Regions from separate parts of the Paenibacillus litoralis genome, predicted to be linked through region 1. Evidence: riboswitches for the same ligand, from Rfam matches in the RefSeq annotation. Region 1 holds a riboswitch; each other region holds the start of a gene.
The links. Region 1 has a riboswitch for cyclic di-AMP ahead of ACKGJP_RS33830 (KamA family radical SAM protein). Riboswitches for the same ligand answer to the same signal wherever they lie in the genome.
Positions count from the first base shown of each region.

Region 2: linked by a shared signal. The riboswitch ahead of ACKGJP_RS24525 (NlpC/P60 family protein) and the one ahead of ACKGJP_RS33830 (KamA family radical SAM protein) in region 1 are both predicted to bind cyclic di-AMP.
Region 3: linked by a shared signal. The riboswitch ahead of ACKGJP_RS07485 (TrkH family potassium uptake protein) and the one ahead of ACKGJP_RS33830 (KamA family radical SAM protein) in region 1 are both predicted to bind cyclic di-AMP.
Region 4: linked by a shared signal. The riboswitch ahead of ACKGJP_RS13905 (APC family permease) and the one ahead of ACKGJP_RS33830 (KamA family radical SAM protein) in region 1 are both predicted to bind cyclic di-AMP.

Region 1 is NZ_CP176395.1:8,061,297-8,068,807, reverse strand. It holds gene ACKGJP_RS33850 (MDR family MFS transporter) at 1-1,268, shown strand, start outside; gene trxB (thioredoxin-disulfide reductase) at 1,503-2,447, shown strand; gene ACKGJP_RS33840 (MDR family MFS transporter) at 2,474-4,018, shown strand; gene ACKGJP_RS33835 (FAD-dependent oxidoreductase) at 4,145-4,708, shown strand; cyclic di-AMP (ydaO/yuaA leader) riboswitch at 5,263-5,409, shown strand; gene ACKGJP_RS33830 (KamA family radical SAM protein) at 5,701-6,873, shown strand.
Region 2 is NZ_CP176395.1:5,765,557-5,773,067, reverse strand. It holds gene ACKGJP_RS24545 (DUF421 domain-containing protein) at 1-331, shown strand, start outside; gene spoVAC (stage V sporulation protein AC) at 382-858, shown strand; gene spoVAD (stage V sporulation protein AD) at 860-1,879, shown strand; gene spoVAE (stage V sporulation protein AE) at 1,882-2,247, shown strand; gene ACKGJP_RS24525 (NlpC/P60 family protein) at 2,337-3,242, opposite strand; cyclic di-AMP (ydaO/yuaA leader) riboswitch at 3,244-3,455, opposite strand; gene ACKGJP_RS24520 (AAA family ATPase) at 3,871-4,830, shown strand; gene ACKGJP_RS24515 (DUF58 domain-containing protein) at 4,835-6,079, shown strand; gene ACKGJP_RS24510 (DUF4129 domain-containing transglutaminase family protein) at 6,079-7,511, shown strand, end outside.
Region 3 is NZ_CP176395.1:1,806,597-1,814,107, forward strand. It holds gene uvrC (excinuclease ABC subunit UvrC) at 1-76, shown strand, start outside; gene ACKGJP_RS07480 (CPBP family intramembrane glutamic endopeptidase) at 6-1,643, opposite strand; cyclic di-AMP (ydaO/yuaA leader) riboswitch at 2,010-2,180, shown strand; gene ACKGJP_RS07485 (TrkH family potassium uptake protein) at 2,300-3,655, shown strand; gene ACKGJP_RS07490 (potassium channel family protein) at 3,668-4,330, shown strand; gene ACKGJP_RS07495 (cation:proton antiporter) at 4,349-5,617, shown strand; gene ACKGJP_RS07500 (VOC family protein) at 5,857-6,234, shown strand; gene ACKGJP_RS07505 (class I SAM-dependent methyltransferase) at 6,271-7,026, shown strand; gene ACKGJP_RS07510 (BTAD domain-containing putative transcriptional regulator) at 7,304-7,511, opposite strand, start outside.
Region 4 is NZ_CP176395.1:3,473,170-3,480,680, forward strand. It holds gene ACKGJP_RS13890 (NUDIX hydrolase) at 1-141, shown strand, start outside; gene ACKGJP_RS13895 (RNA polymerase sigma factor) at 285-767, shown strand; gene ACKGJP_RS13900 (hypothetical protein) at 764-1,720, shown strand; cyclic di-AMP (ydaO/yuaA leader) riboswitch at 2,010-2,197, shown strand; gene ACKGJP_RS13905 (APC family permease) at 2,315-4,141, shown strand; gene ACKGJP_RS13910 (cupin domain-containing protein) at 4,288-5,013, opposite strand; gene ACKGJP_RS13915 (response regulator transcription factor) at 5,203-5,901, shown strand; gene ACKGJP_RS13920 (ATP-binding protein) at 5,894-6,982, shown strand; gene ACKGJP_RS13925 (M15 family metallopeptidase) at 7,070-7,511, shown strand, end outside.

The sequences.
Region 1 (7,511 bases):
GCGGTACGGCCAACAGCATCGTAGAGCTGAGTATTTACCGAGCAATTCAAGGAATAGGCGGCGGAGCCTTGGTGCCGATCGCATTCACGGTGATGTTCGATGTCATTCCGCCGGAGAAAAGGGGCGGCATGGGCGGCTTGTTCGGAGCGGTGTTCGGTACCTCCAGCCTATTCGGGCCTCTGCTCGGCGCATACATTACGGACTATATCGACTGGCGCTGGATTTTCTACATCAATCTGCCGATCGGCTTGATTGCGCTGGCGTTCATTCTGCTCTTCTATCATGAATCGATGGAGCATTCCAAGCAGCGCATCGATTGGTGGGGCGCGGCGACGCTCGTCGGCTCGATCGTCTGCCTGATGTTCGCGCTCGAGCTCGGCGGACAGGAATACGCTTGGGATTCCGCTGTCATTCTCGGTTTGTTTGCGGCGGCGGCTGTTCTTCTTATCGTGTTCCTGGTCGTCGAAACGAAGGCGGAGGAGCCGATCATCTCTTTCGCGATGTTCAAGGAAAGGCTCTTTGCGGCCAGCACGGTAACCGGGCTGCTGTACGGTGCGGCTTTCATCACCTTCGCCATGTATATCCCGATCTATATTCAAGGGGTAACGGGAGGGTCGGCGACGAACTCCGGACTTATTCTGCTGCCGATGACGCTCGGCTCCGTAGCTGCCGCGCAGGTAGGCGGTATGCTCGCAACGAAGACCTCGTACCGGAACATCATGATATTTTCCGCCGTCGTGTTTATACTGGGCACGTTCCTGCTCGGCACGATTACGCCCGATACGTCCAAATGGATGCTGACCGTCTACATGATCGCGGCAGGGTTCGGCGTAGGCTTCTCGTTCTCGGTGCTCGGCATGGCCGGCATCCATCATTTCGATATGCGCCAAAGGGGCTCGGCGAATTCGACGATGGCTTTCGTCCGTTCGCTTGGCATGACGGTCGGACTTACGGTATTCGGCATCTTGCAGCGGAACCTGTTGACGGGCAAGCTGGGCGACGCGTTCGGCGAAGCGGGCGGTTCGTTCGGGGATACCCGGGAGCTGCTTTCTCCGGAGAAGCGCGCCGCCATACCGGCGGATGTCATGGATAAGATCGTCGACTCGCTCTCATCGTCCATCTCCACCATGTTTTTGTGGGCGCTGATTCCTGCAGGACTGGCCTTGGCAGCGGTGTTGTTCATGGGGAATGCCCGTCTCATCATCCCGGCCAAGGGAGAGAAAGAACAGGCGTCTAAAGCGCAAGTCGAATGGAACGGAGGACACTAGCTTTTTCTGATGCAGCAGCCTGACCGCAACGGTTAGGCTATTTTGGCATGCCGCAGGAACGTCGGCGCGGGGAGCGGGTTAAGGCAGACGTCGGAAGGAGCATTCGGACCTGGTAAGACGAACGTTAAAATAATGGTTGACTTTCCCTCCGCATAATCGCATAATTAACATACTATTATGTATGTAATGTATGTAAAGTTAGCTGTCATCATTCGTATCGAGGGAGGTTTTCCTATGACATACAAATCGATTATTATCGGAACCGGTCCGGCCGGACTCACTGCGGCTATTTACCTGGCCCGCGCCAACCTGAAGCCGCTTATTATCGAAGGTCCCGAACCGGGCGGGCAGTTGACGACGACGACCGAGGTCGAGAACTTCCCCGGATTTCCCGAGGGTATCCTGGGTCCGGAGCTGATGGACAATATGCGCAAGCAGGCCGAGCGCTTCGGCGCGGAGTTCCGTACCGGCTGGGTGAACAAAGCGGATTTGTCGCAGCGTCCGTTCAAGCTGTCCGTGGAGGGTATCGGTGAATTGACCGCCGAAACGATCGTGATTTCGACCGGCGCTTCGGCTAAATATTTGGGTATTCCCGGGGAGAAGGACAACGTGGGTCGGGGCGTCAGCACATGCGCGACCTGTGACGGATTCTTCTTCCGCGGCAAGAAGATCATCGTGGTCGGAGGCGGCGATTCGGCGATGGAGGAAGCGAGCTTCTTGTCGCGCTTCGGATCGGAGGTGCGTCTTGTGCATCGCCGCAGCGAAATGCGGGCGTCCAAAATCATGCAGGACCGCGCCCGCGGGAACGGCAAAATCGTTTGGAGCCTCGACCGTACGCCGCTGGAAGTGGTAGCGGGGGAGAAGGGCGTAACGGGCTTGAAGGTGCGCAACAACGAGACGGGCTCCGAGGAGCTGCTGGAGGCGGACGGTATTTTCGTAGCGATCGGACATACGCCGAACACCAAGTTTCTGGACGGACAGATCGAAACCGACGAGCTCGGGTATATTACGGTTAAACCGGGCACCTCGGAAACGAATATTCCCGGCGTGTTCGCGTGCGGCGACGTGCAGGATCACAAATACCGGCAGGCAATTACGGCTGCGGGCAGCGGCTGCATGGCGGCTCTCGATTGCGAAAAATATTTGGAGCATGCGGAGCTGCATGTTCAACAAGCGTAATTGGGTACATTCGGTTAGGAGGCATTATGTCACATATACAAAATAACGGCGCAGCCCCGGGTAGCGGCTCGAATCGCCGGAACGTCACGATCGCGCTGATGGTCGCTACGTTCCTCACGGCGATCGAAGGCACGATCGTCAGCACGGCGATGCCGACGATCGTCAGCGAGCTGCACGGCTTGGAGCGGATGAATTGGGTATTCGCCGTCTATCTGCTCACCTCGGCCGTAACGACGCCGATTTTCGGCAAGCTGGCCGATTTGTTCGGGCGGAAGGTCATTTTCACGGTCGGGACGGTGCTGTTTCTCCTCGGATCGACCCTTTGCGGCTTTGCTCAAAATATGGATCAGCTGATCTGGTTTCGGGCGCTGCAAGGAATCGGGGCAGGGGCCATTATGCCCGTAACCTTTACGATTATCGGGGATCTGTATCCGGTGGAGCAGCGCGCCAGGGTTCAGGGAATTATCGGGATGATTTGGGGCGTTGCCGGTGTCGTCGGGCCGCTCGTCGGCGGATTTTTCGTCGAGGTGCTGTCCTGGCACTGGATTTTCTTTATCAACATTCCGTTCGGGCTTCTCTCGATGGTGCTGGTAGCGGCGTCTTTGAAGGAATCGTTCGAACGCAGCCGCAAAAAAATCGACTATGCCGGCGCAGCGACCTTTACGATCGGCATGGTCGCGCTGCTTTACGCCCTGCAGAAAGGCAGCGAAACGCATAGCTGGGCATCGGGCTCGATGCTGCTGCTTTATGCGGCGGCAGCCGTTTTTCTTGCGCTATTCTTGTTCATTGAGACAAAAGCGGCCGAGCCGATGCTTCCGCTTAAGCTGTTCCGGATTCGCGACATTACCGTCGCGAGCATCGTCAGCTTTTTGTCGAGCATGGTGATGATCGGCATTATGGTATACATTCCGATGTGGATTCAAGGTGTGCTCGGCTATGGGGCCACGTATGCGGGCTTTGCGATAACGCCGATGACGATCACCTGGACGGTCGGCGCTTTCCTGAGCGGCAAGCTGCTTGTCAAGAAAGGCACTCGCTACAGCGCCATCCTTGGGCTCGCCATTCTGATAGCCGGGTCGTTGTGGCTCTCGCTGCTCGATATATCGGCTTCGCAGTTTGTTTTCTACGTCATTACAGGTGTGTACGGCATCAGCTTCGGCATCGTCGTGACCGTATTCACCGTTACCGCGCAATCCGCGGTAGACTGGACGATGCGCGGCGTTTCGACCGCTTCGATCACGCTGTTCCGTACGCTCGGGCAGACGTTCGGCGTAGCGGTTTACGGAACCTACTTCAATGAACGGCTGGCGTCCGAACTGGCGGAAAGGCAAGTCGAATCCGGCGGCATGAGGCTGGAAGACATCAACCGGCTCATTAATCCGGAGACGGCGGCACAGCTGCCGGAAGGCGCCAAGCAAGCGCTGAGGGAAGTGCTCGTTTCCGGCATGCACGGCGTATTCCTGCTGCTTGCCGCAATCTCGGTCGTCGCATTCGCCGGGGCGTTCCTGCTGCCCAAACGGCAGGCTGGCGCAATGGCCGCTAACGTGCCGGCCAAAGCCAGCGGCGAATAGGCGAATAAACCTAGCCCCGCCGCTCCGCCGCTCTTGCGGCAGCGGAGCTTATGCATAAAAGGTTTTGGCTCAGGGGAAGCTTGAATTGCTGCAAGGCCATTATATTTTGAGGGAGTGTATCCGAACATGTACGACATCGCCATTATCGGAGCCGGACCGGCAGGGTCCAGCGCAGCTATTTTCACGGCTAAGGCAGGTAAGAAGACTCTCGTTATCGACAACGACAAAAGCGTCACTAAGCGCGCATGGGTTGAAAACCATTACGGCGTGAAGGAAATTTCCGGACCGGATCTCGTTGCCATCGGCAGAGAGCAAGCGACCAAGTTTGGGGCGGAGTACGTAGAGGACAAGGCTACCGGCATCGCCAAGGGCGATAACGGCTTCACCGTTTCCACCGAGAACGGCTCCTACGAAGCGAAGCATGTTATTATCGCAACGGGCATGCTGGTCGATTTGGCGGAAGCTTCCGGCGTTGAAGTGATTCCGGGGACGGAGCCGCGCGTCGCGAAAATTTTGAAGGCCGACGCAACAGGCCAAACGAACGTAAGCGGCATTTGGGCTGCCGGTACGTGTGCAGGCGTCAGCATGCATACGATCGTCACGGCCGGCGACGGCGCGAAGGTGGCCATCAACGTCATCAGCGAGCTGAACGGCGCGCGTTATGTCGATCACGACGTGTTGAAGGCGTAAGGGATAGCTGCAGGCTGCCGGAAGATTCCGGCAGCTTTTTTTAAATCGCGAAGCATGCCCCTGCCTTGCTGCAGCTGGGCGGGCAGGAAGCCGAATCAGGCAGCCTATGAAACGCGAGCGATGTTGCACAAAATGCAGCATTTTTTCTTAATTTCCTGCTAAGAGCAGGCTCATGTTGCACAAAATGCAGCATTTTTCCGTTGGACTGGTCAAATCCGGCCTTCCATATAGAAAAATGTTGTAAAAATTGCAGCATCGATTAGCCGGACATCGTTTTGGAGGCCGAAATGCTGCAAAACATACAACATGATGCGCGTGCTGTTTAGCGTTTATGGCCGCGTGTCGTTTGAAGATGAAATCGAAATAACCGAGTTTGTGCGAAAGAACCGGGTTAAGCTGCTTGCCGCCGGAGGTTTTTATTTGCGATTTAGCCGGAAATAAGCCGAAATTAACCAAATCCATCCCGTTGCTTGAAAGTTTTCAATGTTCTCTCCGGTTTTCTTCCTACTGCGAACGAAGGATGCGAATTTGACTTTTTTTTCACATTGGGCTACACTTTAATTGCGCTTAATTTCCGATTGTAGAAATCGGAAAGCGGGGGAACCACTTTTCTGGGGCGAATCGATTTGCAGGTTGAATCGTAGGGAACCATCTTTCCCGAGTCCGTCAGCTAACCTCGTCAGCAGGGGATGGGTCAAATCCGATCTTTATTAGTTGCTGCACGTTTTGACCCGTGAATAGGGTCTTTTTGCGTTTTTCTGGACCTCCCGGCTTGCTCAAGCGCGTTCATGTTTCGTTCGCGTTTGCAGCAGGACCGGGATTTTTTTGTTTACGGAAATCGTTTCGCATTTCGCCATTCATCGGGAGGGATAGGGCGCTTAGCCCCCATCGGACTCGGACGGAAGCTCCTGCAGCTTCAGGCTTGCAACATGCCGCCGCCAGTCCCGGGGATCACATATAAACATGCAACACAACCTAAGGAGGAATATGCCATGCCACAACCAAAGTACATTACCGATATCGAGAAAATCACATCGATACCCGAGAAGGAACGGGCCCGGCTCAAGCAAATTACCGAAAAGTTTGTGTTTCGCGTCAACGATTACTACTTGAATCTGATCGACTGGAACGACCCGAACGATCCGATCCGCAAGCTTGTCATCCCGAACGAAGGCGAGCTCGAGGAATACGGGCGCTGGGACGCCTCGGACGAGGACACCAATTATGTCGTGCCGGGCTGCCAGCACAAATACCGTTCGACCGCCCTGCTGATCGTTTCGGAGGTATGCGGCTCCTACTGCCGGTACTGCTTCCGCAAGCGGCTGTTCCGCAACGACGTCAAAGAGGCGATGTCCGACGTCGAACCGGGTCTCGCTTATATCGCCGAAAATCCGGAAATCAACAACGTGCTGCTCACAGGCGGCGACAGCCTGATTCTTGCAACGCCGAAGCTGCGCATGATTTTGGAGCGCCTTCGCGAAATTCCTCATGTGAAAATCATCCGTTTGGGCTCCAAAATTCCGGTCTTTAACCCGATGCGCATTTACGAGGACGAAGAGCTTCTCGAAACGATCCGGATGTACTCTACGCCCGAGAAGCGGATTTATGTGATGGCGCATATCAACCATCCCCGCGAGATCACGCCCGAAGCGCAGAAAGGATTCCAAGCGCTCCATGAAGCGGGCGCGATCGTCGTTAATCAAACGCCGGTGCTCAAAGGAATCAACGACGATCCCGAGGTGCTTGGCGAGCTTCTTAACCGGCTGTCCTGGGCGGGCGTCACGCCATACTATTTTTTCATCAATCGTCCGGTGGCGGGCAATCGGGACTTCGTCCTTCCTTTGCACGAAGTGTACCGAATCGTAGAAGGAGCCAAGGCGAGAACGTCGGGACTCGGTAAGCGGGTACGACTGTCCATGAGCCACACATCCGGGAAAATCGAAATTTTAGCGATCGAAAACGGAAAAGCTTACTTGAAATATCACCAGTCGCGCGACGGCCATTACGGCAAATTTATGACGCTGGATTGCCCGGACGATGCGTCCTGGTTCGATGACCTGCCGGGCAACGAGCGGCACTGGATCAAGCCTGTCAAAAAAACGAACCGCGTCGTTTCGGTCAACGAACTGCCCGATATGCCGCAAAAGCGTGTAACCACGCGATAGTGATTTGCAAAGAAACTGCCTAGCGCATGCGCTAGGCGGTTTTTTCGTGGTGGCAAAACGCTCATTTTAGAAGACGTGGAGGACTCTTATTTTGCGCTTTTGACTGGTTTTTTCGGAATAAGACGTAGTGTACTGCAGTTCCGCTTGGCTATGAAATCGAAAGTGAATGCGGCAAATCACGCATCTACGTTCTGTCTGGACAAGGACAGCGGTGTTCATGGCAATGAATACCGGCTGGAAGACCGGTAGGGAACCAAGGCGTAACAGAAAGCAGGAAAGGTGAGAAGAGGGGACGGGTATGGGGTGGAAGAGCGACAGCGGCCGCCTTTGAAATCGTGTTATTACCGTAAAACCAATTCAATGAAACACGATTTCAAGAGCGGCTGGAATCCCATACCCGTCCCCTCTCCCACGCGCAGACGTAAGGCTTCGCACAAAAAGGACCGACAGGGTGAACTTTCCTGAAGGTTTTTCTTAAATCTCAGAGTATATCCTCCGCTAATTGTTCGATTTCTCGGTAACGTCTGGCTTTAAAGACGCCGCAATGCGTTTATTCTTGTATCCCTATCTGCGCGAAGCAGCATGAAATGATACCAGCAGCGAATATGGCTTGTAAAGTATTCCAATCGCGAGAAAAC
Region 2 (7,511 bases), 2.3 Mb from region 1:
CAATATTATGGACGAGGGGCTTGCGACAAGCGGCTTCAGCCGCGGATGGCTCAGCACCGAGCTGGAGAAAATAGGGGTAGCCGCGGACAATGTGTTTATCGCCCAGGTTGATGCGCACGGACAGCTGTATGTGGATTTGTTCGACGATCAAATCAACGTGCCGGCTCCCCAGGCCAGGGCGCTCTTGCTGTCGGCGCTCAAAAAGTGCGAAGCCGATCTGGAATTGTTCGGCATGTCTACGCACAACGAATCTGCGAAAGCGATGTATGATGACTGTGCCGCTCGCCTGACACGGGAAATTGCCAATGTAACGCCCCTGTTGAAGCGGTAATTAGCGGCTCCGGCCGCGCGCCGTCCAAATACGAATGGAGGAAACCCGATATGGCCAACAACAAGACGAAGAACATGACGCCGACGCAGCAAGAATACCAGGAGCTAGCCAAGCAAAAGGAACCGCCAAGGCCCGTCGGCAAAAACTGTATGCGGGCCTTCCTCGTCGGGGGCTTCATTTGCTTGATCGGACAAGGACTGATGGAGATGTTCAAGGCGTGGTTCGATTTCAACGACAAAACCGCGGGCAACCCTACGGTTGCCGTGCTTATTCTGATATCCGTCATCCTGACTACCTTCGGCATTTACGACAAAATCGCGCAATGGGCGGGAGCGGGCTCGTCCGTTCCGGTTACGGGCTTCGCCAACTCGCTCTGCTCCGCCGCGCTTGAGCATAAGAGCGAAGGGCTTGTGCTCGGCGTGGGGGGAAATATGTTCAAGCTGGCGGGCTCCGTTATCGTATATGGGGTCGTGTCCGCGTTTGTGATCGGTATTTTGCACCTTATTTTCGGGACGGGGGGCCAGTAATATGCTGCAGGGACATCAAAGCTGGCGCTTCAAAAACCGGCCGGTCATCTTGTCGGCTGCCACTGTCGTAGGTCCGGACGAGGGGGAGGGGCCCCTTGCCAACGACTTCGATATCGTACACGGAGACTTGACGCTGGAGCAGAAAACATGGGAAAAGGCCGAAAAAATGCTGATGGAAGAGGCGGCCCAGCTGGCGATCAAGAAATCGGGCATTACGAAAGAGCAGGTGCAGTTCTACGTCGGCGGCGATTTGCTGAATCAAATCATCAGCAGCAGCTTTGCGGCGCGGACGCTCTCGATTCCGTATCTCGGGGTCTTTGGGGCTTGCTCGACCTCCATGGAAAGTTTGGCCATCGCTTCCATGATCGTCGATTCCGGCTCAGCCAAGTATGCCATGGCCGGCACGTGCAGCCATAACTGTACCGTGGAAAAGCAGTTTCGGTACCCGACCGAATACGGCTCGCAGAAGCCTCCGACCGCTCAGTATACGGTGACGGGGGCGGGAGCTGCTATCGTCGCCCCAAAAGGAGACGGACCGGTTGTCACGCGGGCCACGATCGGGAGGGTAATCGACATGGGGATTAAGGACCCGTTCAACATGGGGGCTGCCATGGCGCCTGCCGCTGTCGATACGATTCAAGCCCATTTCCGCGATTTCGGCACGAAACCGAGCGAATACGATCTGATCGTAACCGGCGATTTGGCCACGGTCGGTTACAACATAGCGAACGAGCTGTTCGACAAGCACGGCTTTCCGATTCATCAAACGACCTACAAGGATTGCGGCTTGATGGTATATGACGTGAACTCGCAGGGCGTCCAGTCGGGAGGCAGCGGCTGCGGATGCTCCGCCGTCGTCACCTACGGGCATCTGCTGAAGAAGCTGGCTTCGGGCGAGCTGAATAAAATATTGGTCGTTGCGACCGGCGCTCTGCTCTCCCCGCTCTCATTCCAGCAGGGAGAAAGCATCCCATGCATCGCGCACGCGGTTGCCATCGAGAATAAGGAGGCGACGGCATGATCATGCAATTTTTTTGGGCGTTCGTGATCGGCGGCGCGATATGCGTATTCGGACAGCTGCTCATGGATATCGGCAAACTGACGCCGGCCCATACGATGAGCACGCTTGTCGTGATCGGGGCTATCGTCGACGGCATCCAGATCGGCGGGAAAAGCTTATACGACCGGTTTATTGAATTCGCCGGAGCGGGCGCGACGGTGCCGATTACGAGCTTCGGCAACTCGCTCGTTCACGGCGCCTTGATGGAGCTGCGGCTCCACGGCTGGATCGGGGTCGTATCCGGCATGTTCGAAGTAACGAGCGCCGGCATTTCCTCGGCGATCATCTTTTCGTTCCTGGCGGCGCTGTTCTTTAGGCCGAAGGGCTGAGGCATACCTGTAAACAATGCTAGAATGAAACGACAAAACGGCATCTTCCGTCACTTGGGACGGAGGATGCCGTTTGACTTTTTAAGCGGCTAAAGCACGTGCTTGGCGCCGACATAGTACTTCTGGCTCCAGCTGCTGTAGAGGCTGGTAACCGTTACGCCGCGCGTTTTGCCGGACGAGGCGTTAATATACTGGCCGTTCCCCATATACAAACCTACATGAAAAACCCTGCCGCGGTCGGCAAAGAAGACGAGGTCGCCCGGCTGAGGATCGGATACGCCGTATCCCGCCGAAGCGTACATATCCGCCGATGTGCGGGGCAAGTCGACGTTGAATTTGTCAAATACGTATTGTACGAAGCCCGAGCAATCGAAGCCGTTCGGCGTCGAGCCGCCCGTGACGTAAGGCGTACCCATGTACTGTTCCGCGACGTCGATCAGATCTGCCGCAGGATCCGGCTTTGGTTTATACCAGGCAGGCGAGTGGAACTTGCCGTCCGCTCCCAAAATGGCGATCCAATTGTCGTTGTCCCATTGCATGATGCTGCCGAACGTATCGGCGATCCACCGTACGGGAACGTATATCGCCCCGTTCACGAATTGCGGTACGTGTTCGAACGTGCGAGGCTTCCCGTCGATCGTCGCGTTCGCATCATTGGTCGTGATAACGGCCGTATGTGCGCCGCCGCCGATCGTAACCTGGATGTCCGCGTTCTTTTGACTCCACTCCAGCTTGTAGCCCATTGCTTCCATGACGGTGCGGAGCGGCACTTGCAGCACGCCGGATTCGTCGATAAAAGGCTGAGACTCGGGAAACGAAACCAAAGCGTCGTTAACCTGTACCTTGGCGCTAGTGTCGACTGCGGCGGCTTGCGCTTGGCCGCCGGCAAATAGGACCGCTGTAAGGATACCGCATGTAAGCGCTACCGTTTTCCAGCCTCCATGTTGACGTACGATCGGCGCTGCGTTTCTGATTTTCTTTTTCCAAAAATTCAAAGCCTTTCCTCCTAGTTGTCTCCGAGGTTAGTTGTCGGGTTCGGGAAGAGGTATTCCCTAGAAGGCGGGTCGGCCGCCACCATTCACCCCTATGAGCATGCCCGAAACAGCCGGCTTCCGCGGTTTGCCGAAAAGCAGCCTTCGTTGATGCGTCCTTGTGGATCGTCCCCCGTACCGACGCTTTTGCTGCGCCGGATTCGACCTTTTTTTGTGTTGAACTTCCTCCGTAAAGGATTTCACGCTTGTAAAGCGTAAGCTTCTTCCTTATGTAAGGATCATGATCAATTGAAAGACTATCACAAATGACTTCAACCGCGCAATATGTTGGAGCCGCACAATTAATGGAAACGGATCGGTGGGATTTCCAAACGCCGAAATTTCAGCGCTGCAATATTCAGAAATGTACGAATTTACAAAATTTTTTATCGAGATTGCACGTATACTTCCAATTTGAAATTTTGTAGAATGAAGAAGAGTCTAGAAAAAGCGAGTGCATTTACTTGTTTTTGGGAATTTTTATTGATCCTTTATAGATTTCCCAGCTGTTTAGAAAACATTTTTTGGTGCTTTCCGTAACCGTTTTCGGACGGGAAGTTTACCGATAGCCCGGTTGGAGGAGGAGCAGAAGATGGACGCCATTTGGAAAGAGCAGACTCAGGTTATTAAACAGCTGAATGCGAACTTGGAAGCTTGTATTTTAGGGAAAAGCAAAGAAATCGAATTGCTGCTCACGGCTTTTCTCGCCGGAGGCCATGTTCTGCTGGAGGATGTTCCCGGCACCGGCAAGACGGTGCTGATTAAAGCGCTTGCGAAATCGATCGACGGCCAATTCCGCCGTATTCAGTGCAACCCGGATTTGCTCCCTACGGATATTACCGGCGTTTCCATTTATCATCCCAAAAATGAAACGTTTATGTTCCGGCCGGGTCCGATCATAACGAATATATTGCTTATCGATGAAATCAATAGAGCGACGACCAAGACGCAATCGGCTCTGCTTGAAGCGATGGAAGAGGGACATGTCACGGTAGACGGCGAATGTTACGTGCTGCCGGCGCCGTTCCTTCTGCTCGCCACGCAGAACCCGATCGACTTCGAAGGCACTTACGTGCTTCCGGAAGCTCAGCTGGACCGGTTTATGATGAAATTCAGCCTCGGCTACCCGGACGAACAAACGGAAAACCGGATGATCATCGAGCAGAGCAAAAGCCACCCGCTCGATTCGCTCACGCCGGTCATGACCGCGCACGAGGTGACGCTTCTGCAGGCAAAAGCGCGCGAGATTCATATGGATGAAGCGGTAGGGCAGTATGCCGTAGCGCTGGCCCGGACGACAAGGGAGCACCCGTCCGTTTTTCTCGGGGCGAGCCCGCGAGCTACGCTTGCGCTTGTGCAGGCTGCGAAGGCGTATGCCATGCTTCAAGAAAGAGAGTATGTCATTCCCGACGATTTGAAAGCTCTTGTGCCTTATGTCTTCGGCCATCGCCTGATATTGAACGCGGAAGCGCGAATGGAAGGAGCGACCGCTGATTCGGTGCTGCAGTCGGTGTTTCAACAGGTGAGAACGCCTGTTCGATTGGAGAAGTGATCCGATGAGCGAATTCACCGGTTGGATGGATCGTAAAGCGAGCGGGCTGTCGCAGCGTTTCTGGGTGCTGGTCGGCTGCTTTGGCGGCAGCTTGCTGTTTCTGCTGTTTCAGGGCGGGAAGCTGGCTTCCATGCTGTTTGCCGTAGTGTGCGTCATCAGTGTGTATTTGGTTCTCGGCCGATGGAGCGGCGTCGCAAAAGCGCAAGGCACGCGGGCGCTCTCAGCCGGCGGCGGCGAGCAGGAGATCGAAGCGGGCAAGTCGCTTACGGTCAAGCTTAACGTACATGTGCCCGGCTTTTGGCCCGTGCCGTACGTGATGATCAAAGACAAGCTGAAGCGCAAAGGCGGGCGCGAGCAGTCGTTCGATACGTCGCTCGTGCTGGATTGGCACCGCAGAGGATGGGTGGAATACGTGACGCCGCCGCTGCGCCGAGGTTTTTACCATTTTGAAGCGACGGAATGCTCGACGGAGGATATTTTCGGCATCTTCGAGCATAAGGGGGAGATGAGTCTCCCGACCAGCTTCAGCGTGCTGCCGCAGCGCGTGCCGATCAAGGAATGGAAGCAGCTGCACCTCATGCTGAGGGGCATGCACCATCATTCGCAAACGACGCGGGCCGTTAGGGAAACCACGCAAATAAACGGCGTGCGCGAATATATTTACGGAGATAAGCTATCGCGCATCCACTGGAACGCGACGGCCAAAACCGGCACATGGAAATCAAAGGAATTCGAGCGCGAATCACTGCCCAAAACGATGATCGTGCTCGACCGCAGGACGAAGCATTACGCCTCAGCCGAGCAGTTCGAACGCGCGGTTTCGGTGGCGGCTTCGCTGTTCGAATACGGTATGAAGCGGGACCTGGCGCTGGGTCTGCTGTCCGTCGGTACGGACTCGACCTACATAGAGCCGCGGAACGGGACCGGCCATCTCAAAAGCATATTGAATCATTTGACCGATGTCGAAGCGGACAGCAGTTACGGCCTTCAGCGCGTGCTGGCCGACCGGTCGCGGCATTTCGTCCCGGGGACGTTCATGGTAATCGTATCTCCGTCCAAGGGCGAGGAGATCGTGCAGACGTTCGGCTGGCTGGATCAGCGGCAGCTGAATGCTTGCCATATGTGGATTTGCGGCGATATGGCGGAGGGCCGCGATAATTGGACGAAGCAGTTGAACGCCGTCGGCTATCTCGGCTATGCGATTCCGTCTTTGCAAGACCTTTCGAATGCGCTGGGGGGGCGGAGCTGATGCGGAAGCAATCCTGGCTATGGAAAATCGTGGCGGGAGACTGGCAGGAGAGGCTGACGAAGCTTTTTGCCGGCTTCCTGCTTCTGCAGTACGTTTCATGGATCGTCGAAGAGGACGGCGTATGGCTGCCCGAAACGGCTAGGCTGGTGACGGCGACGCTCGTTCTTGTTTTTGCCGTCGAGCTGTTCTATGGGATCAACCGCTGGATCCGGTTCATCGCGCAGCTTGCCGTCGTCGTGGTCGCGACCGGCTTTACTGCCGGGTACGAGCCTGTCGCAGGCAGCATCCGGTCCTTCAAGAAGTTCGGCCAATTGTTTGCGGATAATGCGGGTCAGCTGCATCCGTTCATCTGGTTCAGCTTGGGCGCCTGGCTTGTTTACTTGTTTACGATGTGGTATGTGCGCAAGAAGAGCCGCATCTATATCGTCATGCTGTTCAGCGTACTGGCTTTGGGCATACGGGATTCGTTCAGTCTGATCATCTTATGGGATGAGCTGGCGCTGATCATTTGCAGCGGACTCTGTTTGCTGGTTGTTCGCCATCTGGTTCAGCTCAAAAGCAAAAGTCCGACCGGCTGGTCTCATATTGCCGACTACCCTGCCACCTTTGCGGTTACCATTTTTCTTTTGCTCGTCCTAACGATGGGATTCGGGGCGATTGCACCGGAGACGGGCAATCTTTTGACCGACCCGTATACGATGTACAAAAACTGGAAGGGCGAAGCCATTCCCGTATCCGGCAAAGGTAAGGTTACGGCATCCTCGATCGGTTCCACCGGAAACGCGACTTCGGGATACAGCCGTAACGACGAGAGCTTGGGAGGCGGGTTCGAATTCGACTATTCGGTCGTCATGACGATCGACTCCTCGAATCGCAGCTATTGGCGCGGCGAAACCCGGTCGTTCTATAACGGGACCGGCTGGGAGGCGGCCGAGTCCGAGAAGCAGCCCGGCCAGACCGGCATTACGGCAGGAAGCGCGCTGGCGACCGACCCGCTGATGCAGAACGTCAAGACGAAAATGGTCGAGGTTCGCCAAACGGTAACGATCGAGAAGGAAGAACAATTTCCGGTTCTGTTCGGGGCGTTTGCCATTTCGAAGGTGGAAAGCATCAATAATGCGGCGACGGGAATCGAGCGGCTGCAATGGTCGGCCGGGCAGGCTTCGCTGAAGTGGCCGGAAGCGACGAGGACGAACCGGATCCAGTATCCGAAGACGTACACGCTCGTTTCCCAAGTTCCGTTCATCGACGAAACGGGTTTACGGACGGCTCCGCTCGAGCAGCCTGACCGTCAGGCGTTGGCCGACTACTTGCAGCTTCCGACTACGCTGCCTCCCCGCGTGCGTCAATTGGCGCTGGACATTACGCAGAGCGCAGCCAACCCGTACGACAAAGCCAAAAAAATCGAACAGTATTTGCAGACGAATTACAA
Region 3 (7,511 bases), 2.5 Mb from region 1:
GATCCTTACGTCGCTGCGGGGGGAAGAATCTCAGGCCGAGGCCGTTTCGGCTTCAGACGGGCATGAAGAAGCATAATCGCGTATCCGACAATGGCCGGCAGCGCGGCGTAGAATAAGCCGACAAACACGGAGGCCGCCGTATTTTCGCTCGCGATGTACGAGAAGGCCATCAGGATGCTGTCCATCGCCACATGCGCATAAATAGCCGTATAAAGTCCGTATTTCAAGAAAACATAGCCGAAAATAAAGCCAAGCAAGGTCACTTCGATCAATCTTGTGTAGCTCGGGTAGATCGTATAGCCGGTATGCCCCAGCGCCCAAAATACGTTCGGAATGAGAACGGCCAGGAACGTGTTGCGCAGCAGCTTTTTGAAAATGATAATGCCGAACAAGCGGAACAAGATTTCCTCGGAAATGCCGGCAAGCCAGGCCAGTGTCGGAAACAATCCCGGCCACAGCATATTGAGCGGAGATTGCATCGGATCGTTCACGCCGAATGCGTGAAAGCCTTTCTCGGCTGCGAAGAAAACCACCTGCTGAACGCCCATAATGAACAAGCAGATCAAGTAACCGCGGCCCATCGCGTACAAAATATGCTGACCGAAATCCGGTTCGCGCCAGCGCGGCCAAAGATGACGGTCGCGGTGCCGCCAGAGGGCGTCTCCCGCCAGCAGCGACATGTACAGGGAAGCGGCCGACAGCAGCACGAAGAGCAGCGATACGACAAGCAGGATAACCAGCATCATGGAATCCTGTTCGGCAGACTCGGTCTGCAGGGCGGGAATCATATTAAACGTTTGAACGACATAGCAGGCCGTATACACGAGCGTCATGACGATGCCGCGGGTGAACGAAATATGCCGGGCGTACATGATCATGTAAACAAGGGCGACAATGCCCATAATAATCGTAAAAGCGACATGCGCCAGGGTCATCCAGCTGGCGCTTTTTTTCTGCTTATCCAGCCAGCTCATATAGTCCGACGGAACCGAAAAGGCCGGCTTGAATGAGACCGTTTCGCCGTTTTGAACCTTGACTTGCAGCAGAAGCTTCGATTCGCCGATAGTCTTCCCGGTGCTTTCGAACGTATAAAACGTCGAATCCGGCTCTTCGCCTCGTCCTGTTTTATTATCCGGATTATAAACGAATTCCTCGGCTTTGTAGCCCATTTCGATAACGGCCGCCGCTGCGATCTTGGCACCGTCTGTCGCAGGCGGAGCTTTGCGCCCCGACGTCGTCTTCTGCCAGCCGGCGATCTCAGGCGTGTCCATTCCGACAAACACCGTGTAAGTCGTGCCGGACGTTCGCGTTTTCACCTGAACCTGCCAAAAGTCGAGCGGAAAGCGCTGATCGTATTTACTCTCGTACTCGTCATAGAGCCCCGATTTTTGCAAATAGCCGCTGAGCTCCTGATCGGACTGGTAGACGACGGTCGTCCCGTTCGGCGTTATCCCGGGAAACTTCGTCCGGACGAACTGCGACGCGGCATCGGCCGCAGCGGTTTTCGTAACGGCATGGAGCGAATAATCCTCCTCGACGGATGAAGGGCTGGCAAGCATGTTGTAGGCCATGATCGATACGTAGAGCACGATGCCGATCGCGGCGAGCAGAAGAAGGCGGCGGTTCAATTTATGAGGTACCATGGTTCACGCTCCTTAAAGACGGCTAAATGCGTAAGGCTTGCTGTCGGTGGATATGGAAAAAACGGGAAAGAAGGGTCGTCCTGCTTAAGCAAGACGGCTTCGAACGCGATGCTTCAAGTTGGGTTGTATCCAAGGTACCATATCGTGTAAGTCATTTCCAGCGTAAGCGTCCTGCTGCGATACGGCTTCCGGTGCGTAGAGATGGACATAAATAGAGCAAACGACGGAAAATGGATGAAAACGCAAGCGCGCACTACTCCTTCATGAAAAAAGACGATCAATTTTCAAAGAAATCCTCCGTTTTCCTCCAAATCCGCCTTTGTACATATACGGAAAGCAGGATATAATCGGAGTCGTTGAATTGAATAGCGTAACAAGCCGAATTTCTGAACGAAAACGGGGGAACCATGTAAGAAGGAGCCGGATGCGAATTATTGCCGCGTATCGGGCTTGGGGTGAATTTCGCCTTCATGGCGAATAGGGTGACTGCTGCACCCGAATCCGACAGCTAACCTCGTAGGCTTCGCAACAGGATACCATTAACCGTCAAAGGGCATTGGTTTTCCGATGCCTTTTTTTGTTGTTTAAAAATCATATGGCGGATTGTCCGAAGCAGAACAAGATTATTGCGGAGGAGAAAGAAAGGACGGTAGGGCATGAAAAAAACGTTTCGCCCGCTTCAGCTAACGCCCCCGCAAATATTGGTGCTCGGTTTCGCCGCAATTATACTGATCGGCGCGTTTCTCTTGACGCTGCCCTTTGCATCGACAAGCGGCGTTTCGCTGCCGTTTATCGACGCTTTGTTCACGGCAACCTCCGCAACATGCGTAACCGGTCTGGTCGTCGTGGATACCGGGAGCGATTACACCATTTTCGGGCAGATCGTCATCATTACTCTGATTCAAATAGGCGGTCTCGGCTTCATGACGATGGCCACGCTGTTCGCCTTCATGCTGAAAAAGCGGATTTCGCTGAAAGAACGGCTCATTTTGCAGGAGGCGCTTAATCAAGGGAGTATGGAGGGGATCGTCCGGCTGATCCGCAAGGTTATCCGGTACGCGCTTACCATAGAGGGCATTGCAGCCGTGTTTTTCGCGATTCGTTGGTCCGGCGACATGCCGCCCGGAAAAGCCTTGTATTTCGGGGTCTGGCATGCGATCTCGTTCTTCAACAACGCCGGCTTCGACTTGTTCGGGGGCCATACGGGGACGAAGTTTACTAGCTTGACGACCTACGTAGACGACCCGATCGTGAATATCGTGTCCATGCTGCTGATCATTCTCGGCGGCCTCGGCTTTATCGTCATCTCCGACGTACTCGATTTGAAGCGTACGCGGAAGCTTACGCTGCATTCGAAGGTGGTATTGACGACAACGAGCCTGCTAATCGTCATTGGCGCAATCGTCATCTTCCTGTTTGAGAACTCCAATCCGCTTACGCTTCAGCCTCTGAGCGGCTGGGGTAAGTTCTGGGGCTCGATGTTCCAGTCGGTTACGCCTCGAACGGCGGGGGCGAACACGATCGACATTGGAGCCATGCGCCAGGCGTCGCAATTTTTCATGATCATCCTGATGTTTATCGGCGCTTCGCCGGGGTCGACGGGCGGCGGGATCAAGACGACGACGTTCACGATTCTGATCGGAGCGATGATCGCCATGATTCGCGGCAAGGAAGATATCGTCCTGTTCCGCAACCGCTTGGCGAAGGATCGTATCTTCAAGGCGATTACGCTGACGCTTATCGCGCTCTTCCTCGTCATCTTCGTGGCGATGGTGCTGTCGACGACGGAGGATCACCATTTCTTGATGATTTTGTTCGAGGTCACCTCGGCTTTCGGAACGGTCGGATTGACGATGGGACTGACTACGCAGCTGACTATTGTCGGCAAAATCATGATCGCCCTCATGATGTTTATCGGCCGATTGGGGCCGTTGACGCTAGCTTACGCCTTGGGGCCGAAACCAGAAAAAGAGTTGTACCGGTACCCGGAAGGCAAAATAACGATCGGATAAGGAGCAGGGGAAATGAAAGGAAGTCAATACGCTGTCATCGGTTTAGGCCGGTTCGGCTCCAGCTTGGCCAAAGAATTAATCGAATTGGGCTTTGAGGTGCTCGGAATCGATCAGGACGAGGAAATCGTCGACGAGATGAGCAATGTTCTGACGCATACGGTCGTGGCCGATGCGACGGACGAGGAAGTGCTGAAATCGCTCGGCATCCGCAACTTCGATTGCGCGGTCGTGGCGATCGGCGACGACATACAGGCGAGCATCATGGCAGCCATTTTGCTCAAGGATCTCGGGGTCAAAAAAGTTGTGGCGAAGGCGCTCTCGGAGCTGCACGGCAAAGTCCTGAACAAGATTGGCGTCGACCGTATCATCTATCCCGAGCGCGATATGGGCATTCGGGTGGCGCATCAGCTCGTTTCGCCGAATTTGCTGGACTATATCGAGCTTTCCAAGGAATACACGATAGCCGAGCTTTCGGTGACGCGGCGCATTTCCGGGATGACGCTGAGGCAGCTCGACACGCGCAAGAAATACGGCTGCAGCGTCGTGGCGATCAACAAGCGGGGCGGCATCGTGATCGCGCCGACGGCGGAAGAAGTCGTAGACGAGCGCGATATTATGGTCGTCATCGGCACGAATGAGCAGATCGAGGATTTTCAGCAGTCGGTATCGAGCTGACGAAGGGGATGAAGCGCTGTGGATAGCGATAGCACCGTTCTGATTCACCATGTCCTGTACCTGCTCATATTCGTATGCGTGCTCGGCATGATTGCCGGAAAAATAGCGAGCCGGCTCCGATTGCCGGATGTCGCTCTTTTTTTATTCGCGGGGATGCTTGTAGGCCAAGGGCTGCATCTTATTAACGAAACGAGCACGTCCTTAACGAATCAGCTTATTTTGACGGCAGGCTCGGCGCTTATCCTGTTCGACGGCGGGCGCAATATCAAGCTGAGCGGTCTGCGCAAGGTGTGGCTGACGGTTTCGCTGCTCAGCGTTCCGGGCGTGCTCGTTACTTGCGCGGCGGTTGCTGCGGTTTCCCATCTGCTGCTCGGGCTTCCGTGGACGTATGCTTTCCTTCTCGGCGCAATTATTTCATCCACCGATCCGGCTACGCTCATTCCCGTGTTCAAGCAGGTGAAAATACGCGAGAAGGTGCGGGAGACCGTCGAAAGCGAATCGGCCTTCAACGACGCGACGGGTGCGATATTAACCGCTTCGGTGCTCGCCATCGTACTCGGCACGAAGGAAATTACGCTTGTTTCCGGCATCCTTGATTTCGTCAAGTCGGCGGTTGGCGGTATCGCGGTCGGCTGCTTGCTCGGCTTCGCCGCATCGTATCTGGTGGCTCATGCCAATCTGGGGGTGCTGCGCGATTATACGACGATCGGGATGGTTGTAACGGCGCTAGGGGCTTACCTGCTCGGCGACATCCTGCATGTGAGCGGCTTTATGGCGACGTTTGCCGCAGGACTGATCTGGGGCAATGCGGGCATGTTCAAGCTTAGTATGGCGGACAAGCAGCACGAAATGGAGCATTTTTCCGAAAATGTGACGGTCATCATGCGAATGCTCATTTTCATTCTGCTGGGCAGCCAAGTCAATTTTACGGTCATAGGGCAGTATTTGTGGCCGAGTCTCGGCATTATCGCGGTGTTTATGTTTGTTGCCAGGCCGCTTGCCGTTCTGGTTTGTACGCTGCCTGACCGAAGAGCGAAATGGACGTGGAAGGAAATCGTCTTCATGTTCTGGGTGCGGGAAACCGGCGTCATTCCAGCCGCGTTATCGGGCATGATTGCGGGAACGGGAATTGCGCATGCCGACGTTATCTCGTCCGTCACGTTCATGGCGGTCTTGCTGACTATACTTGTCCAGGCGAGCACGACGGCTTTCGTCGCCCGCAAGCTGGGACTGGAAGTCCGCAACGATGCTTCAGCGCTCACATCCAACGGAACGGAAGGAAGATAGAAGCGATTGATCTCTTCCTATAAAAATGGTTATCGAAAAAAGGCTGCCGGCTACTAGCTTGGCGGCCTTCAATCGTTCGTGCGTTTAACGGGGGAAGAAGGCCGGTCCAATGGCGGCCGCTCTAATAAAATGACTAGAAACGGCAGCTTGCCGATTGAATATTTGCCGGTATAGTGATATGCTGGTTGTATAATTATGAAACTTAATTTCATCTAATGAAACTTGAGGGGGCGATGGCCATGACATTCGAGTTTGCGGGGATTGACCATGTGCAGCTGGCTGCTCCGGAAGGCTGCGAGCAAGCAGCGAGAGCGTTTTATGCGGACTTGCTGGGCTGGAGGGAAATCCCGAAGCCGGAGAGCCTGAGAAATCGCGGGGGCGTCTGGTTTCAATGCGGCATTCATCAGGTGCATATCGGCGTACAGCCGGATTTCCGTCCGGCGGTGAAAGCCCATCCTGCTTTTCATGTTCGCCATATCGACGTTCTACAGGCGTATTTGACTTCGAAGATGCTCAAGGTGAGCGACGACGATGCGCGGGCGGATGAAGGCGTGAAACGCTTTTACCTGAATGATCCGTTCGGCAATCGTTTGGAGTTTCTGGAATGGATTTCGTAAGGCGAAACTATAACCGACTGGGAGCGTGATTCGCGCATGGACAGCAAGGAACGATTTTCAAACCGGGTCGATACGTATGTGAAGTACCGCCCGAGCTATCCGAAAGAAGCGATCGATCATTTGTACGGTGCGGTCGGGTTTAGCTCGAATAGCGAGATAGCGGATATCGGCGCAGGAACGGGGATTTTTTCGAAGCTGCTGCTGGAACGGGGGAGCCGCGTGACGGCGGTCGAGCCGAATGAGGCGATGCGGGAAGCGGGCGTGCAGGCTTTGGGTGGAGAGCCGAATTACCGCTCGGTTTCCGGGTCCGCGGAGGCGACGGGACTGCCGGATCGTTCTGTAGACGGGATCGTCTGCGCCCAGGCATTCCACTGGTTTGACCGCGATGCGGCGCAATCGGAGTTCCGCCGGATTTTGAAGGAGGGCGGGCAGACGGCGCTCATCTGGAATTCCCGGCTTACGCAAGGCACACCGTTTCTGGAAGAATACGAGCAGCTTCTCCATACGTTCGGCACCGACTACGCTAAAGTGAATCATACGAACATTACGCAGGAGATGCTCGTCTCGTTTTTTAAGGAAGGCAGGCTGCAGGAAGTACGTTTCAACTACGGACAGCTGTTCGACTTTGACGGGCTGAGCGGAAGGCTGCGTTCGTCTTCCTACACGCCCGCGCCGGGCCACCCGAGCTATGAACCGATGATGGCGGAGTTGCGGAAGCTGTTCGACCGTAATCAACAGAACGGCCAAGTTTCTTTCGATTATGTGACCCAGGTGTTCTGGGGCGAGGTATAACCTGCCTTTCACGATCGCCGGTATAGATAATTGCTCTGCCTTCGGTACACGGATGGGACGGATTAACGACCCAATCCGTTCCTTCTCGTCCGATTCTCTCCTCTTCAGCGAACAAGTCGCCTCTAACAGACGAAAAAAACTACCCCAGGCTGACGTCGGTTTCTACTGACGTCAGCTTGTTTTGTTTTAACTGAACTTTCTATGAAGTCCATTCATGGAGCCATCTTTTTCCGGCCGATACTCGGATTACTTTGGAATTGCTTCTATTTTGCAACGTTTAAGAAACGCTTCCTTGAAGACGCATCAGCAATTGATAATTTTCTTCCCGGAGCTGATCTTGTCCCAGCAATAGCTTGGCGTATCGGAGTGCTTCGTCATATTGACGGGTCAGCTCCAATTTGGATACGAGACGTTCCAAGGCGGATTGATACATTTGAGCAAGTCTATCCCGCTCCGGCTCGATCCAATCCTCGTAGCAGCTGGGC
Region 4 (7,511 bases), 4.2 Mb from region 1:
AGGTGGATTTCGCTCTCCGATTTATGGATTCCCGGCTTGCTCGAAATTCGCGGGGCAGAGGTCATGAAACAAATTACGAACAACCTCCTGACAGGCAAGAGTCATCCCTTATCGCTCTATAACGCTAAACTGGTTAAGTAGTTACGAGACGGTCCGAATCCCTGCTTACCGGTCGCAGCGGTCTGGTTTATGGGAGCGGGGGGAACGCGAAACTTTTTGTATGAACAAATGTGACCAACCGGCCCAAATCGTTGTGTTATAGGTAAAAGGAGGGTTTAACGACCATGCAGCCTCTATCGCTTCCGAACGACGGCTTCTCCCGCAAGTACAGCCAGTACGGCAGTATGCTGTTCAAGATTGCCATGGTCCATCTGGGCAACAAGAGCGACGCCGAAGAAGCGGTTCAGGAAGCTTTTATCAAGCTATTGTATAAGGCTCCGGCTTTCGCCGATACCGACCACGAGAAAGCTTGGGTGATTCGGGTACTCGTCAACATTTGCAAAAACTTGACCGGAAGCCTGTGGAGAAAACGTGTTGTCCGCATGGAGGAGATCGAAGCGTACTGCGACTCTGCCGAGGATGCGGGATTGGTGGAGAGCGTGCTTCGGTTGCCCTTTAAGTACAAAGCGGCAATCCATTTATTTTACTATGAGGATTATTCCGTCAAGCAAATCTCCGAAGCGCTACGTATCAGCGAATCCGCCGTCAAGATGCGGCTGCAGCGCGGGCGCGAGATGTTGAGACTGGAAATGGAGGATGGGCTATGAACAAGCAAGATTATAAGCAAGCGTTCGGTAAAATAGAGCCGGATGCATTATTCGGACAGCGGCTGGCTCAGAAACTGGCGGTTCGGACGCAGCCTAAATCATACGGACCTAACCGAAAAGTCATGCTATCGATTGCCGTCAGCCTGACGGTTGCCCTGTTTGCCGGGATTTTCACGTTCTCCGATCTTGGCGGCGGCTATAGCCCGGTTTCCATGGTCCCACCCGCGCCAACGGCTGCCGACGGTTCGGTGCTCATTCCGAAGATCGAGCTGCCCAAAAAAACAAATGCCATGATGGACATGATCGGGTTAATTGTCTATCAGGGAAGGGTTTATACTCAAACGTCGACGCATATCCCGCCGGAAGCGGCCAAAGCCGTGCTTGGAGAGAAGATTGGCCGCACCAAAGGGAATATCGATGAATGGAGCAGTCAGAAGGAGTACGCTAAGGAGCTGGCGTCGTCCATTGGCAAGCAGGATGTTTATACCGTCAAAGGCTATGACAGCGATTTTCGTCTCATGACCTATCAAGTTGCCGACGGGCAAATCTGGGCGGAATTCTACGAATGTCTAAACGGGATTCAAATCGCCAAAGGAGCGGACGTGCTCGGGAAACTCAAAATAATAGGAAACGTGCAGTCGGCAAGCTGGGAGAACTTCGAGAGCTGGAACGGTGACCTCAAGCAGTTTCGCAAGCTCCCCTTATCCGCAGAGGTTCAGAAATTCCTTGAGGCGCTGAACGCCGCCAAGCCGGTCGAGTGGGAGACGCTGTATAATCAGGGGATTTACGACCAAGGTGGCCAATCACGGAAATTCATCCTGTTTAAACTCCAAGATCAGAGCGAAGTTCGTCTGGAGCTGCACCAGGGAGGTTACGTGAGATACGGGCATGCCCAAGTATTTTTTAAGCTGGACGATGCGGCATTCGCCGCCATGTGGGGGAGCTTGAAATGACCTCAAGCTTTTCTCCCGCCAAGAAAATAGCTGCAGCACAAAAACCTTGAAGGAACGCTTGCCGTTCTATCGAGGTTTTTTTCTATGCCGTTTGTGGTCAGTATCATCTAAATAATGAAAAGGAAAGAGAAACGATAATAATAAAAGCTTTGGGGATTATTTCATCCAAGTAAGCGCTTTCTGGATATCTTTTTCAAAATATATGGCGGAAACCCGTTCCGATGTCAGTTTTACAAAACGAACTGGCAGACGTAATATACAATTCAGCCTTTAAGAAAATATCGGTTTCAAAACTTATTCGCTTAATTTCCGTTAAGGAAAACGGGGGAACCAATGATGATAGTTGCCTGAACATCAGGTATACGTCATATGGGGTGAATCCTGATAGCAGACTGTACCGAGTTTGCGATTCTGGTAGAGCGACTCTCACCGTCCGAATCCGACAGCTAACCTCGTAAGCGTTGATTGAGGGGGTTTGTAAACTTGTGGTCGTAAACACAGGATTCTAACCTGTGTTTTTTGTTTGCCAAAAATGACTATACGATCAGGGAATGTGTGCATAATAAAAAAAAAATGCGGCGGTGAAACGAACTCGTGTTTTCTTCTCTAAAAAGATTTTTAATCGGAAGACCGTTAAAATCCAATGAATTAGGCGAGCAGAAGCTTAATAAAACGAAGGCCCTTGCCATTCTTTCCTCAGATGCCTTATCTTCGGTGGCATATGGTCCTGAACAAATCTTGTTGGTTTTAATTACCGTAAGCGCTGCAGCGTTTTGGTATTCGATCCCGATCGCGGTTGGAGTATTGATTTTATTACTAGCCCTTATTTTATCTTATAGGCAAATTATTTTTGCCTACCCTCACGGCGGAGGAGCTTACGTGGTTTCGAAGGAAAATCTGGGTCTATACCCCGGATTAATCGCTGGAGGCTCGCTGTTGGTGGACTACATTTTGACGGTGGCGGTAAGCGTATCGGCCGGAACGGATGCCATCACGTCGGCTTTTCCAGGATTGCATTCCTATAATGTATTCATTGCCATCCTCTTTGTATTGTTCATTACCACCTTGAACCTAAGGGGGGTAACGGAGTCCGCTTCCATATTTGCCTATCCGGTATATTTATTTGTTTTAGCGTTATTCGTATTAATCGGCGTAGGCATTTACAACATCCTAACAGGTCATGTATCGCCTGAATTACATGCGCCGATCGGTACCCCGGTGGCGGGAATCAGTTTGTTTCTGCTCCTAAGAGCGTTTGCCTCGGGAAGTTCCGCACTAACAGGCGTTGAAGCCATTTCGAACGCAATTCCTAATTTTAAAGACCATGCTCCTAATAATGCCGCCAAAACGCTAATTGCGATGGGCGCCTTGCTTGCTGTGTTATTTTCGGGAATCGTATTTTTAGCTTATTATTACGGGATTAGTCCTCGAGAAGAAGTCACTGTCGTTTCAGATATTGCTGAGCAGACTTTCGGACGGAACTTTATGTATTACTTCATTCAAGGTACAACAGCGCTGATCTTAATACTTGCCGCAAACACGGGTTATTCTGCTTTTCCTTTGCTGGCCGTTAATCTCGCCAAGGATAAGTTTATCCCAAGAATGTTCACGATTCGAGGAGACCGGCTAGGGTATTCGAATGGAATTATTATACTGGGCATTTTCTCAATCCTCTTGATTGTGGCGTTTGAAGGCCGGACCGAACATCTCATCCCCCTGTATGCCGTTGGCGTGTTTATCCCTTTTACCCTCTCCCAGTCGGGTATGATGGTGAAGTGGATTCGCGAAAAACCTGAAGGATGGATATCGAAGTTAATCATTAACTCGACCGGCGCTTTGATTAGCTTCATAGTCACCATGATGTTCTTTTTAACCAAATTCACACAGGTGTGGTCTGTCTTAGTTTTTCTGCCCCTAATCATACTGCTCTTTCATCGGATTAGAAAGCATTATGAAGCGGTAGCCGACCAACTAAGAATTACAACTTGTGAGCCGACTATGCCGATTGAGGGGAATGTCATCATTCTTCCTGTCGCTGGAATCACCCATGTGGTGGAGAACTCGTTGAACTATGCCAAGTCGCTTTCCGCCCACCAGATCATTGCCGTTTACGTTCCTTTCGAAAGAGAGGATGAAGCGGCGTTTGTAGAAAAATGGAATAAGTGGCAGCCTGATGTGAGACTGGTAACCCTCCATTCTCCTTACAGAAGCATTATTCAGCCGCTGACTAAATTTATTGATACTATTCAACGTAAGGCGAGCGAATCGCATTACCAGGTTACGGTTATTATTCCGCAATTCATTCCAAAGAAAGGCTGGCACAACATCCTGCATAATCAATCCAGTTTACTGATTCGTACTCACTTGCTATATCGGAGAAATGTGATCGTAACTACTGTTCCATACCACTTAAAGAAATGATTTGAACCAGACTGCTCCGCTTGTTCTACCTCGGCTAGCGTTTTGAAAACCCCTTACAAAGCAAAGAGGTCGACCCGAAGTGCGGGTCGGCCTCTACGTATGAACCGCACATGATGCCTAAAAATTCGTTTCCGGTTAGTAACGGCTCACACTCTTCCTCCGTTGCCGATGATGGGCTGGTACGAAGGAGAGTATCCATAAGGCTGATTGTAGTAAGCCTGGTTGTTGTACACCTGATTGCTGTATACCTGGTTGCTGTATACATGGTTGGTATTCGTCTGCGGAGGAACCGTCTCCGGATATTCCTGCCGCATTTCGTTCTCCCGGTCTTGACCTTGACGGCAGCCCTTAGGAGGACCGATGACGACCGTATCGGTAATCGGAGCAAACGTCTGTTTCACTTTCGCTTCATCCAGACAATACGTGTGGGCAAAAACGCTCGCAGGCGTTAAGCGGAGAAGATCGGAGCCTGCAATAAATTCCGGAACCGGCGCATCGAAGATAGCCAATAAATGGGTATTATCGGCCGTCGCCACTTCATAATGCCACCACCCCTGGGGCACATTCGCCACTTGTCCCGGCGCAATCGAGAAGTTAAGCAGCTCCTTCGAAAAAGGGTTAACCAAAGAAACGACCGCTGAGCCGGAAATACAATACACCAGCTCCGAAGCATTTTGGTGAATGTGAGGCTCGATCACATTGCCCTTGCTGAGGTAAATATCCAACAAGGATACGTTTCCCAGCGTGTTCAACTGGTTAACGGAAAGCGAGTTGATTAGGTTCCGATTGTCTTTTTTGAAGAAGAGGTTATTTTTCAAATCATAAGTATATTGCGTGGACGGCGATGTGAAATCCATATACGATACAGCCAAGATAAACCCTGCCCTTCGTTTCGATTTAGGCGTTTGACCTACTCGGATATCATATGTATTCGCCTAGTCACGTGTTCGCGCGTTTACGGCCGTTTCGAATTGCTGGCTCTTTTTTTCGCTTCCTCGACCCTTCGTGCCGGAATCGGGTACAATGGTAGGAAGAGTACCATAACTAGGAGCGAGATAAAGATGAAGCGCATTACGATATTAGTCGCGGACGATGAAGCCGAGATTGCGGATTTGATCGAGCTGCATTTAGAGAAAGAAGGCTACCGCATGATCAAGGCGTCCGACGGTCAAGAAGCGCTCTTGGCGATCCAATCGCAGCAGATCGATTTGGCGATCCTGGATATCATGATGCCCAAGCTGGACGGTTATGAAGTGACCCGGAAAATTCGGGAGCAGCATCATATGCCGATCATTTTCCTGAGCGCCAAGACGTCCGACTTGAACAAAATAACGGGACTGGTGGTAGGTGCGGACGATTATATGACCAAGCCGTTCAACCCTATGGAGCTGGTTGCCCGCGTGAACGCCCAATTGCGGCGCTATATGCAGTTGAATCAGCCGCCGGCCGTCACGACATCCGTATTGGAGGCGGGCGGGTTGACCATTTACCCGGATCAGCGCAATGTGTTTCTCTACGGAGAGCCGGTCGAGCTGACGCCGAAAGAGTTCGATATTTTGTTTTTGCTGGCGGAGCATTCCAAGAAAGTGTTCAGCGTGGAAAACATTTTTCGGCACGTATGGGGAGAAGCGTATTACGAGAATGACAGCAACACCGTGATGGTGCATATTCGTACGCTTCGCAAGAAGCTTGGGGAAGACAAGAACAAGAACAAATTCATCAAAACCATTTGGGGGGTGGGTTACACGTTCAATGGCTAAGATCATGCGAAGCTTTCGTTTCAAAATGCTCCTGCTGTTCGGGCTGAGCATGCTGCTTTCAGGCGCCATTACGTTCGCCATTTATAAAGGACTTCAGTTGTATTATCGTTCGAACGTTCTGGCCGAGGATCCGCTTGCCCGTTACCGCTCCTTCATGAACAATGTCGGAGATGTGAATGTCTTCTTGATTCTTTTTATCCCGCTATCCGTTCTGTTCTTCTTCTTTCTGACCAAGCCCTACGCCGCATATTTCCGCGAAATTTCGAGCGGCATCCATCACCTCGCGAACGGCGACTTTCATAGCCGGGTGCACATTTCCTCGAATGACGAGTTCGGCGATATTGCGGAGGATATTAATTTGGCGAGCGAGATGCTTCAGAAAGCGGTGGAAAGAGGGGATTTCGCCGAGAGCAGCAAAGATCAGCTCGTCTTGAACCTGGCGCATGATTTACGCACGCCGCTGACGTCCGTGCTCGGGTATTTGGATTTTATTCTGCAGGACAAGCAGCTGACAGCGGAGCAAATCAAGCATTACACGAGCATTGCCTTTACCAAGTCTTTGCGGCTGGAGAAGCTTATCGACGAGCTGTTCGAGATCACAAGGATGAACTATGGCATGCTCACCGCCGACAAAAAACCGATCGATCTGAGCGAGCTGCTCATTCAATTAAACGAAGAGCTGTTTCCGGCTTTCGAAAAAAACAGCCTGATCGCGAGGCTGAATGTGAATCCCCACCTTCATATTCAAGGCGACGGAGAGTTGTTGGCTCGCGTATTCGAAAATTTATTGACCAATGCGATCCGCTATGGCGGCGACGGCCAGTTTATCGACATCAACGGCTATCTGGAGGGCGGGGAAGCGGTCATTCAAGTCGTCAACTACGGGCACTGCATTCCCGCGGAGCAGCTGCCTCGCATATTCGACATGTTTTATATCGGCGATCAGGCGAGGACGCATCGGAGCGGGAGCACGGGACTCGGCCTATTCATTGCCAAAAATATTGTGGAGCAGCATAACGGCAGCATTTCCGCTCAGAGCAATACGATTCATACTATGTTTGAAGTGCGGCTGCCGGCATAATTTAAGAAAAATTTTAACTTTCCACCACTTCTTTTTAAACAGTTTTCCCTATCCTAGGTACATAACGGGGTGAGGAGGAAACGGTAAATGAAGAAGTGGTTTTTTGTGATTGCCGTACTTTTGCTGGCCATCTATGAAGTTTATCAGCAGCGGACGGAGGTTGCGGGCGAAAAACCGAACATTGCGGTGCAAGAAGCGGCACAAGCGGTAATCGCCCAGGATAACCGGCGTACGATAAAAATAACGAAAGACCAGGTGTACCGGGGCGATTTGCTTTTGGTAAACAAAGAGTATCCCGTACGAGAAGAGGGCGTGAAATCGGACGTGGTCCGTCTGTATTCGCATAAAGAGCTGTTGCAGGGCTTCGGTTTGTTGGATACTTCCATCCGACTGTCGCAAAGCGTGGCGCAAACCTTTTTGGAGATGATTCGCGCTGCCGACAAAGACGGGGTTAACCATTTTATGATCAGCAGCGGGTATCGGGATTCGAAGGAACAGAGCGAGCTTTACAAGGAAATGGGCGACGCGC